2 regions of the Streptomyces rishiriensis genome follow, and region 2 is predicted to be linked to the other one. Evidence: riboswitches for the same ligand, from Rfam matches in the RefSeq annotation. Region 2 holds a riboswitch; the other holds the start of a gene.
The links. Region 2 has a riboswitch for glycine ahead of gcvT (glycine cleavage system aminomethyltransferase GcvT). Riboswitches for the same ligand answer to the same signal wherever they lie in the genome.
Positions count from the first base shown of each region.

Region 1: another riboswitch for glycine. It lies ahead of gcvP (aminomethyl-transferring glycine dehydrogenase); the one in region 2 lies ahead of gcvT (glycine cleavage system aminomethyltransferase GcvT).

Region 1 is NZ_JAUSWV010000002.1:1,472,620-1,478,199, forward strand. It holds gene QF030_RS08970 (TOBE domain-containing protein) at 181-600, shown strand; gene gcvP (aminomethyl-transferring glycine dehydrogenase) at 651-3,536, opposite strand; glycine riboswitch at 3,719-3,814, opposite strand; gene QF030_RS08980 (PRC-barrel domain-containing protein) at 3,927-4,298, shown strand; gene QF030_RS08985 (nucleotidyltransferase domain-containing protein) at 4,304-4,765, opposite strand; gene QF030_RS08990 (DNA polymerase IV) at 4,863-5,580, opposite strand, start outside.
Region 2 is NZ_JAUSWV010000002.1:5,904,942-5,910,521, reverse strand. It holds gene QF030_RS28905 (enhanced serine sensitivity protein SseB) at 1-127, opposite strand, end outside; gene QF030_RS28900 (AAA family ATPase) at 207-890, opposite strand; glycine riboswitch at 1,070-1,169, shown strand; glycine riboswitch at 1,170-1,285, shown strand; gene gcvT (glycine cleavage system aminomethyltransferase GcvT) at 1,328-2,470, shown strand; gene gcvH (glycine cleavage system protein GcvH) at 2,590-2,967, shown strand; gene glyA (serine hydroxymethyltransferase) at 2,982-4,259, shown strand; gene QF030_RS28880 (L-serine ammonia-lyase) at 4,335-5,580, shown strand, end outside.

The DNA.
Region 1 (5,580 bases), 4.4 Mb from region 2:
CCACCGGACTCCGCCACCCCCGGCCTCCGGGCAGACGGCGCTACCTTGCCGACACGACCTGGCACCGGCCCCGCCCGAAGCGCCGATCACCTCGCGTATCCCACGGATCCTGAGGCCGGCAGACGACGCAAGCCCGCGCATGACCCGCTGGACAGGCCCGGCGGCCTACCGTTGACGCTCATGAGCCTGAGCATCCGCAACCAACTCCCCGGCACCGTTACCGCCGTCCACCCCGGCGAGGTCATGGCCACCGTCAAGATCCGACTGGACGGCGGCCAGGACCTCACGGCTGCCATCACGCTGGAGGCCGTGAACCAACTCGCCCTCACCGCCGGCACCGCCGTCCGCGCCCTGGTGAAGTCGACGGAGGTCTCCCTGGCCACCGCTCGGGTCGACGGCCTGTCCATCCGCAACCAGCTCACCGGCACGATCACCGGCCTGGTGACGGGCGAGGTCATGGCCTCGGTGAAGGTCTCCATGGACGGCGGCGAGCTCACCGCCGTGATCACCAGGGAAGCAACCGCCGACCTCGGCCTCTTCGTCGGCTCCGACGTGATCGCACTGATCAAGGCGACCGAGGTGTCCCTGGCCACGGCGTAGCGCGCGCGAGGGCCCCCGCCCGGAACGGACGGGGGCCCTCACCCACTCGCTCAGTCCTCGTACGCGTCCAGCGGCGGGCACGAGCAGACCAGGTTCCGGTCGCCGAAGGCCTGGTCGATCCGGCGCACCGGCGGCCAGTACTTGTCGGCGGCCGACACCCCGGCCGGGAAGACGGCCTCCTCACGCGTGTACGCGTGCTCCCACTCCCCGCCCAGCGCGGCCGCGGTGTGCGGGGCGCCACGCAGCGGGTTGTCCTCGGCCGGCCACTCGCCCGCCCCGACCTTCTCGATCTCCGCGCGAATGGCGATCATCGCCTCGCAGAAACGGTCGATCTCGATCAGGTCCTCGGACTCGGTCGGCTCGATCATCAGCGTCCCGGCGACCGGGAACGACATCGTCGGCGCGTGGAATCCGTAGTCGATGAGCCGCTTGGCGACGTCGTCGACGCTCACGCCGGTCGCCTTGGTCAGCGGCCGCAGGTCGATGATGCACTCGTGCGCGACGAGCCCGCCCGGCCCGTTGTAGAGCACCGGGTAGTGCGGCTCCAGCCGCTTGGCGATGTAGTTGGCGCTCAGCACGGCCACCTGCGTGGCCCGCTTGAGCCCCTCACCGCCCATGAGCCGCACATACGCCCACGAGATCGGCAGGATCCCGGCGGAGCCCCAGGGAGCCGCGGAGATCGGCCCCACCCCGGTCTCCGGCCCGGCGGCGGGCTGGAGCGGGTGGTTCGGCAGATACGGCGCCAGGTGCGACCGTACGGCCACGGGTCCGACGCCCGGGCCGCCGCCCCCGTGCGGGATGCAGAACGTCTTGTGCAGGTTCAGGTGCGAGACGTCGCCACCGAAGTGCCCCGGCTTGGCGAGACCGACCAGCGCGTTGAGGTTGGCGCCGTCGACGTACACCTGCCCGCCCGCCTCGTGCACCTGGGCGCAGATGTCGGCGACGTGCTCCTCGAACACCCCGTGCGTCGACGGGTAGGTGATCATCAGCACCGACAGCTCGTCCCGGTACCGCTCGATCTTCGCCCGCAGGTCCTCGACGTCGATCTCGCCGTCCTCGGCGGTCTTCACGACGACGACCTTCATGCCGGCCATCACGGCACTGGCCGCGTTCGTGCCGTGCGCGGAGGACGGGATGAGGCACACCGTCCGCTGCTCGTCACCGTTGCCCCGGTGGTACCCGCGGACGGCGAGCAGCCCGGCCAGTTCGCCCTGAGACCCGGCGTTCGGCTGGAGCGACACCTTGTCGTAGCCGGTGACCTCGGCGAGCTGCTCCTCCAGCTCGCGGATGAGCGTCAGATAGCCCTCCGCCTGCTCGGCCGGCGCGAAGGGGTGCAGCTGCCCGAACTCGGGCCAGGTCACCGGCTCCATCTCGGTGGTCGCGTTGAGCTTCATCGTGCAGGAGCCCAGCGGGATCATGCCCCGGTCCAGCGCGTAGTCCCGGTCGGCGAGCCTGCGCAGGTAGCGCAGCATCGCGGTCTCGGAACGGTGCTGGTGGAAGACGGGGTGCGTCAGGATCGCGTCGGACCGCAGCAGCCCGGCGGGCAGGGAGTCGGCGGTGGCCGCGTCGAGCGACTCGATGTCGCCGTCCACCCCGAAGGCGGCCCAGACGGCGGACACCTGCGCCCGAGCGGTCGTCTCGTCACAGGCGATCGACACCTGGTCGGCGTCCACGAGGTGCAGGTTGACCCCGCGCTCCCGCGCGGCGGCGACGACCTCGGAGGCCTTCCCCGGCACCCGTACGGTCAGCGTGTCGAAGTACGAGGCATGCACGACCTCGACGCCGCCGGCCTCGAGCCCGGCGGCCAGGACCGAGGCGTACCGGTGCGTGCGCAGGGCGATCGCCCGCAGCCCGTCGGGGCCGTGGTAGACGGCGTACATCCCCGCCATCACGGCCAGCAGCACCTGCGCCGTGCAGATGTTGCTCGTGGCCTTCTCGCGTCGGATGTGCTGCTCACGCGTCTGCAGAGCGAGCCGGTAGGCCTTGTGCCCGTCGGCGTCCACCGACACGCCCACCAGCCGCCCGGGCAGGCTGCGCGCGAACTGCTCGCGGACGGCCATGTAACCGGCGTGCGGACCGCCGAAGCCCATCGGCACACCGAACCGCTGCGTCGTACCGACCGCGATGTCCGCCCCCAGCTCGCCGGGCGACTTCAGCAGCGTCAGCGCGAGCAGATCCGCGGCGACCGTGACGAGCGCGCCGAGCCCGTGCGCCTGGTCGATGATCGCCTTGAGGTCCCGCACGGCACCGGAAGCGCCCGGGTACTGCACGAGCACGCCGTTGATCTCCCGTGCGGCGATCTCCGCCGGAATCCCGTCGCTCAGGTCGGCGACGACGACCTCCACGCCCGTCGGCTCGGCGCGGGTCTCGATCACGGCGATGGTCTGCGGCAGCGCGTCCGCGTCGATGAGGAAGAGGCCCTTCTTGTTCTTCCCCATGCGCCGGGACAGCGCCATCGCCTCGGCGGCGGCCGTGCCCTCGTCGAGCAGCGAAGCGCCGGAGGTCGGCAGCCCGGTGAGGTCCGCTACCACGGTCTGGAAGTTCAGGAGCGCCTCGAGCCGGCCCTGGGAGATCTCCGGCTGATACGGCGTGTAGGCCGTGTACCAGGCCGGATTCTCCATGACGTTGCGCAGGATGACGGGCGGCGTGAAGGTCCCGTAGTAGCCGAGCCCGATCATCGGAGCGAGGACCTGGTTGCGGTCGGCCAGCGAGCGCAGCTCGGCCAGCACCTCGGCCTCGGTGCGCGCGCCCGGCAGGTCCAGCGCGTCGGCGTTCTTGATCACATCCGGGACCGCTGCGGCGGTGAGCTCGTCGAGCGAGCCGTAGCCGACCTGTGCGAGCATCTTGGCCCGCGCTTCGAGGTCGGGCCCGATGTGGCGGTGTTCGAAGGGAATTCCCTGCTCGAGCTCGGCGAGCGGAATGCGATGGGCGGTCATTACGGAGGCCTCCTGGTCTGACACGACCTTCGAGGGTCACCACGGTGGGTACCCGGACGGCCTCCCCCTCTGTCATCTCAACCTGAGAGCTTCACCGGGTCCCCGAGGGCACCCGGCTTTCACCGTCGGTGAGAGCGGAAGCCGTCGACGCCGTCGGCACCCGCCCTGCTTTCCAGAGTGACCTCGTCCGTGCGGTACGTGAGCCTGAGAGATTCCGGGGAGGATTTGCTCCTTCGGCGCCTCCGGTGATGTCCGGAGGACTCTCCCGCGCGGTGTCAGCAGCCATTGTCAGACTACCAGCGGGGTCAATGAGTCTCGCTCGAGTGGCCGCTCGTCCCGATGTGCTCTTTTGTAGTGCTTACGGATGAGTTGCGACCAAGTGGAGGGCCCGTGCAGACCGACATCGATCCGCGCAACCTGATAGGCCGCAAGGCGTTCGACCGCAACGGCACCAAGATCGGGACCGTCGACGAGGTCTACCTCGACGACGCCACCGGAGTGCCGGAGTGGGCGGCCATACGCACCGGTCTGTTCTCCCGCGACGCGTTCGTCCCCCTGGAGCCCAGCCGGCTGGTCGAGGGCACCCTGCACATTCCCTTCGACCGGGGCCTGATCAAGGACGCTCCCGACTTCGGTGTGGGCCGCCACCTCTCCCCGGAGCAGGAACTCCAGCTCTACCACCACTACGGCCTCGACGTGGGCGCTCCTCCCCCGCTCCCCGACCACGACTTCGGCCGACTGGCCGGCACGGAGGACGGCTGAGCCCCTCAGCCGCAGGCCTGTATCAGCGCCCCGAGAATCCCGGCGGGGTCGTACAGCGGCCGGGCGCCGTCCGTGACGACTCTTCGGGTACCGGCGTCGACCGGGTCGGTCCGTGCCCAGCGGGCAGGCCCGACGTTCACCTCGACCTCCAGACCGGAGGCGGTCGCATACCGCCATTCGGTGACGGTCCCCCGATCCCGGACCCGGATCACCTCTCCCAGAGCCGGCTCCCGAGCCCACCCGTCGTCCTCGGCGTACCGGGCTGGCGCCGTCGACAACACCACAAGGTCGACATCCGAGTCGGGACCCGCTGTCCCACGTGCACAGGACCCGACGAGCAGCAGCCCCACCACATCGCTCCGGTTCCCGGCCCACCGGGTCATCCTGTCCACCACCCGGCGCATCTCGGCCTCATGCTCCGGCGACACCCCGGCCGGGTCCGCGAACCGGCCTCCGTGCAGCTTCATGCAGCTCCCTCCCCATCCCCCACCGGTGCCACCCGCGTGCCACCGCTCCGACCCACCTCGCAGTTCGAACCGCTTCACTCTGTGTAACTGATCCACCTCACGCAGAGTTCCCGGACTCCGCCTCCGACGGCTGCGCCTCTTCCGAGGGCTGCACCTCGGACGGTTGCCTTTCCGAGGACTTCACTTCAGGATGCGGTGCTCCCGCCGCCGCCCCGCCGTCGTCATCCGGTCTTCGTCGCACCAGAGGCAACGGATCCGCCGGCTCCAGCGCCGGATCGTCGGTCCTGAAGGTGCGCACCCGTCCCGGCTCCGACTCGGGCGTCTCGAACCGCACGGTGACCCGGCCCAGCCCACTGCCCTGCACCCATCCGTGCCCGAGCTCGGCATGCCGCACGTCGTGCCCCGGGCGCCACTGGCGCTCGACCGGCACCGGCACCTCGCCGACGGGCTCGGCAGCGACTTCCTCCTCGGGCCCGACCACCCGCTCCTCGGCCGCCTGCGCGAACAGATCCTCCTGCGTGAAGTCCGCCAGCCCGCTCACGCCCACCCCGAGCAGCCGCACCCCGCCCGTGGTGTCCACCGACTCCAGCAGCCGGGCCGCCGCCTCCCGGACCACCGCAGGATCGTCGGTGGGCCCGCGCAGGGTCTCGGACCGGGTGAGCGTGGAGAAGTCGTACCGCCGCACCTTCAGCACGATGGTCCGCCCCGACAGACCGGCCTCCCGCAGCCTGCGCACACATCGGTCCGCGAGCCGCTGCACCTCCAGCTCCACCCGGATCCGGTCGTGGATGTCCACGTCATAGGTGTCCTCGACG
Region 2 (5,580 bases):
CGCCGAGGGAGACGGAGAGCACCTCCTCCAGCTCGTTGCCGGGCCATCCGCCGTGCGGATGGGGGTGCGCCTGCGCCGGAAAGTCCGCGGAGTAGTCCGTCGGAAAGTTCGCCGGGGGGAAATCCATCTGCCTACCGCCTGCTGAGAACCGCTCACTTCGCTGTGGCCGAAAGGCTAGCGGGTACCCGGGGGTCGCGCCCGAGCCCTCAGCCCGTGAACCCGATGCGGCGCAGCGCGTCGGCCGCCGCGCGGTCGAGCAGCACCGCCGAGCCGCAGCCTGCGGGCAGCCGGCCCTTCTCCACCGAGCGCACCAGACGGGAGGCGGCGTGGCGGTGGCGCAGGAACGCGTACCGGGAGACGCCCCGACCGCGCTCGCGCTGCCCCTCCAGTGCCGTGTCGGCGCCGACGTCCAGCAGCAGCAGGTGGAGGACGCCGCCGCGGCGGCGGGCCTCGCGGGCCAGCCAGTCACGGACCCAGGCCTGCGTGCCGCAGTCGTGCACGACGACGCCCGCACCGCCGCGCAGCGCCCTGCGCAGTCCGGCGTAGTGGGCGAGCCGGACGAGGGGGCGGTAGAGGCCGTAGGGCAGGAAGCGGGGGGCGCGGGCGTCCCAGCGGTCCCGGGTGTCCTGGGAGTCGACGCGGACGCCCTGCACGGTCCGCCGCATGAGCGTGGACTTGCCGCTGCCGGGCAGACCGGTGACCACGACCAGGTCACGGGGGCCGAAGAGCAGTCCGTGCGGGCTGCGGCCGGCTCGCTCGCGCAGGTCGCGGACGACGGGCGCCGGCTGCGGGCCGCACGCCTCCCGGGCCGGGGCGACGGGCTGCGCGGGCAGCGCGATCCCCGAGCCGGTCGCGAATGCCGTGGACCTCGCCGTGGTCGTCCTGTTCACCGTGATCGTCCTCCCCTGGGGTCCGATGGTGTCCTCATCCCCACTGAGCGTAAAGAGAAGGTAATGCGCCGCGTCCGGCGATTTCGTGCGCGTACCGACACAAGCCGGTTACAGATGCGGCCTGCCGTGATCGGGGCGAGCCGTGCAATGATGGCCGCGCCAACTGCATACCGGCCGTTTGAATCCGCGCGGGAGAGTCCTCAGCAGCAGCTTCGCTGGGGCGCCGAAGGAGCAAGTCCCTCCCTTGAATCTCTCAGGCCCCGTTACCGCGCGGGCGAGGCACATCTGAAAAGCGGGCCGCTCTCCAGTGGCCCCACCCAAGGTGCAAGTCATGACCGATCCCTTCCCGGGTTGTCATGGCGAACCTCTCAGGTTCCGATGACAGATGGGGAGGAACGACCTCGCCGTGCCGTCATGCCTTGGGAGACGAACGCCCGATGAGCAGTACCGACCCCGCTTCCGCCCAGAACGCCGGGCAGCGCCTCACCGCCCTCGACGCGGTGCATCGCGCGCTCGGCGCGACGATGACCGACTTCGCCGGCTGGGACATGCCGCTGCGCTACGGCTCCGAGCGCGACGAGCACCAGGCCGTCCGCACCCGGGCCGGGCTCTTCGACCTCTCGCACATGGGCGAGATCACCGTCGCCGGCCCGCAGGCAGCCGCCCTCCTCGACTTCGCCCTGGTGGGCAACATCGGGGCGGTCAAGGCCGGCCGCGCCCGCTACACGATGATCTGCCGGGCGGACGGCGGCATCCTGGACGACCTGATCGTCTACCGGCTGGCCGAGACCGAGTTCATGGTGGTGGCCAACGCCTCCAACGCACAGGTCGTGCTGGACGCGCTGACCGAGCGCGCCGAGGGCTTCGACGCGGTGGTCCGCGACGACCGTGACGCCTACGCGCTGATCGCCGTGCAGGGCCCCGAGTCCCCCGGCATCCTCGCGGCCGTCACCGACGCCGACCTGGACGGCCTGAAGTACTACGCCGGCCTGCCCGGCACCGTCGCCGGCGTCCCCGCCCTCATCGCGCGTACCGGCTACACCGGCGAGGACGGCTTCGAGCTGTTCGTGCGGCCGGAGCACGCCGTCGAGCTGTGGCAGTCGCTGACCAAGGCCGGCGAGGGCGTCGGGCTGGTGCCCTGCGGCCTGTCCTGCCGGGACACCCTGCGCCTGGAGGCGGGCATGCCGCTGTACGGGCACGAGCTGAGCACCTCCCTCACCCCGTTCGACGCGGGTCTGGGCCGGGTGGTCAAGTTCGACAAGGAGGGCGACTTCGTCGGGCGTACGGCGCTGGAGGAGGCCGCCGGGCGAGCCGCCTCGCAGCCCCCGCGCGTCCTCGTCGGCCTGGTCGCCGAGGGCCGCCGGGTCCCGCGCGCCGGATTCGCCGTGGTCGCCGACGGCGCAGTGATCGGCGAGGTCACCTCGGGCGCCCCCTCCCCCACCCTCGGCAAGCCGATCGCCATGGCGTACGTCGACGCCGCCCACGCGGCGCCGGGGACCCAGGGCGTCGGCGTGGACATCCGAGGCAGCCACGAGCCGTACGAGGTCGTGGCGCTGCCGTTCTACAAGCGCCAGAAGTAGACACTGGGCGCGTCGACGCCCCGCCCGCGCGTGACGCTGCGCACATGTGCGCTGCTCCCCTGCGGTTCCAGCAGTCCCCCATTCACCAGCACCCTCCCGCGTACAGGAGAATTCAGGCCATGAGCAACCCCCAGCAGCTGCGCTACAGCAAGGAGCACGAGTGGCTGTCGGTCGCCGAGGACGGCGTCTCGACGGTCGGCATCACCGAGCACGCGGCCAACGCGCTCGGCGACGTGGTCTTCGTCCAGCTCCCCGAGGTCGGTGACACGGTGACCGCGGGCGAGACCTGCGGCGAGCTGGAGTCGACCAAGTCGGTCAGCGAGCTGTACGCGCCGGTCTCCGGCGAGATCGTCGAGGTCAACCAGGACGTCGTCGACGACCCGGCGCTGGTGAACTCCGCCCCGTTCGAGGGCGGATGGCTGTTCAAGGTACGCACCGCGGGCGAGCAGGACGACCTGCTCACCGCCGACGAGTACACCGCCTTCACCGCCGGCTGAGGAGTCGTAGACGCATGTCCGTCCTGAACACGCCCCTGCACGAGCTCGACCCGGAGATCGCCGCCGCGATCGACGCCGAGCTGAACCGCCAGCAGTCCACGCTCGAGATGATCGCCTCGGAGAACTTCGCTCCGCTCGCGGTGATGGAGGCGCAGGGCTCGGTCCTGACCAACAAGTACGCCGAGGGCTACCCGGGCCGCCGCTACTACGGCGGCTGTGAGCACGTCGACGTGGCCGAGCAGATCGCGATCGACCGGATCAAGGAGCTGTTCGGCGCCGAGTACGCCAACGTCCAGCCCCACTCGGGCGCCTCCGCCAACCAGGCCGCCCTGTTCGCGCTGGCCCAGCCCGGCGACACGATCCTCGGCCTGGACCTGGCGCACGGCGGTCACCTGACCCACGGCATGCGGCTGAACTTCTCCGGCAAGCAGTTCGACGTGGTCGCCTACCACGTGGACGACGCCGGCCTGGTCGACATGGCCGAGGTCGAGCGGCTCGCCAAGGAGCACCGCCCGAAGGTGATCATCGCGGGCTGGTCGGCCTATCCCCGGCAGCTCGACTTCGCCGAGTTCCGCCGGATCGCGGACGAGGTCGAGGCCTTCCTGTGGGTCGACATGGCGCACTTCGCGGGTCTGGTCGCGGCCGGTCTCCACCCGAACCCGGTGGAGTACGCCGACGTCGTCACGTCCACCACCCACAAGACGCTGGGCGGCCCCCGCGGCGGCATCATCCTCGCGAAGAAGGCGTTCGCGAAGAAGCTGAACTCGTCCGTCTTCCCGGGCTTCCAGGGCGGCCCCCTGGAGCACGTGATCGCGGCCAAGGCGGTCTCGTTCAAGGTCGCCGCGACCGAGGACTTCAAGGAGCGCCAGGCCCGCACGGTCGAGGGCGCGAAGATCCTCGCCGAGCGCCTGACCGCGCCGGACGCCCGCTCGGCCGGGGTGAACGTCCTCTCCGGCGGCACCGACGTGCACCTGATCCTGGTCGACCTGCGCGAGTCCGAGCTGGACGGTCAGCAGGCCGAGGACCGGCTCCACGAGGTCGGCATCACGGTCAACCGCAACGCGGTCCCGAACGACCCGCGGCCGCCGATGGTCACCTCCGGACTGCGGATCGGCACGCCCGCCCTCGCGACCCGCGGCTTCACCGCCGCCGACTTCGCCGAGGTCGCGGACGTGATCGCCGAGACGCTGAAGGCGCCGTCCCCGTTCGCGGAGGCCGACGCGGCGGCGCTGAAGGCCCGGGTCACGGCCCTGGCCGACAAGCACCCGCTGTATCCCGGTCTGAGCGAGTAGTTCCCTTTCCCGGGTGCCGCGCACACTGTGAGGTGTGGGCGGCACCCCGCACCACCCCGTACTGAGGAGTTCCCCGTGGCCATCTCGGTCTTCGACCTGTTCTCGATCGGCATCGGCCCGTCCAGCTCCCACACGGTCGGCCCGATGCGCGCGGCCCGTATGTTCGCCCGCCGGCTGCGGGGCGAGGGTCTGCTGGACTCCGTCGCGTCGGTGCGCTGCGAGCTGTACGGCTCGCTCGGCGCGACCGGCCACGGCCACGGCACGCCCAAGGCGGTGCTGCTCGGCCTGGAGGGCTCCTCCCCGCGCACGGTGGACGTGGAGGGCGCGGACGACCGGGTGGAGCAGATCAAGAGCTCCGGACGGCTGCGGCTGCTGGACTCGCGCGAGATCCCGTTCTCCTACGACGACGACCTGGTCCTGCACCGCCGCAAGGCCCTGCCGTACCACGCCAACGGCATGACGATATGGGCCCACGACGCCCAGGGCGCCGAGCTGCTGTCGAAGACGTACTACTCGGTCGGCGGCGGCTTCGTCGTGGACGAGGACGCGGTCGGCGCGGACCGCATCAAACTCGACGACACGGTCCTGAAGTACCCCTTCCGTACGGGCGACGAGCTGCTGCGCCTGGCGAAGGAGACCGGCCTGTCGATCTCCTCGCTGATGCTGGAGAACGAGCGCGCCTGGCGCACCGAGGACGAGATCCGGGACGGGCTGCTGGAGATCTGGCGGGCGATGCAGTCGTGCGTCTCGCGGGGCATGTCTCGTGAGGGCATTCTGCCGGGCGGCCTGCGGGTCCGCCGCCGGGCCGCCATGACGGCGCGTCAGCTCCGGGCGGAGGGCGACCCGTTGGCGCTCGCCATGGAGTGGATCACGCTGTACGCGATGGCGGTGAACGAGGAGAACGCGGCCGGCGGCAGGGTGGTGACCGCCCCCACGAACGGCGCGGCCGGCATCATCCCGGCGGTCCTGCACTACTACGTGAACTTCGTGCCCGGCGCCGACGAGGACGGGGTGGTCCGCTTCCTGCTCGCGGCCGGCGCGATCGGCATGCTGTTCAAGGAGAACGCCTCCATCTCGGGCGCCGAGGTCGGCTGCCAGGGCGAGGTGGGCTCGGCCTGCTCGATGGCGGCGGGCGCGCTGGCCGAGGTCCTCGGCGGTTCCCCCGAGCAGGTCGAGAACGCGGCCGAGATCGGCATGGAACACAACCTCGGCCTGACCTGCGACCCCGTGGGCGGCCTGGTCCAGATCCCGTGCATCGAGCGCAACGGCATGGCCTCGGTCAAGGCGGTCACCGCGGCCAAGATGGCGATGCGCGGAGACG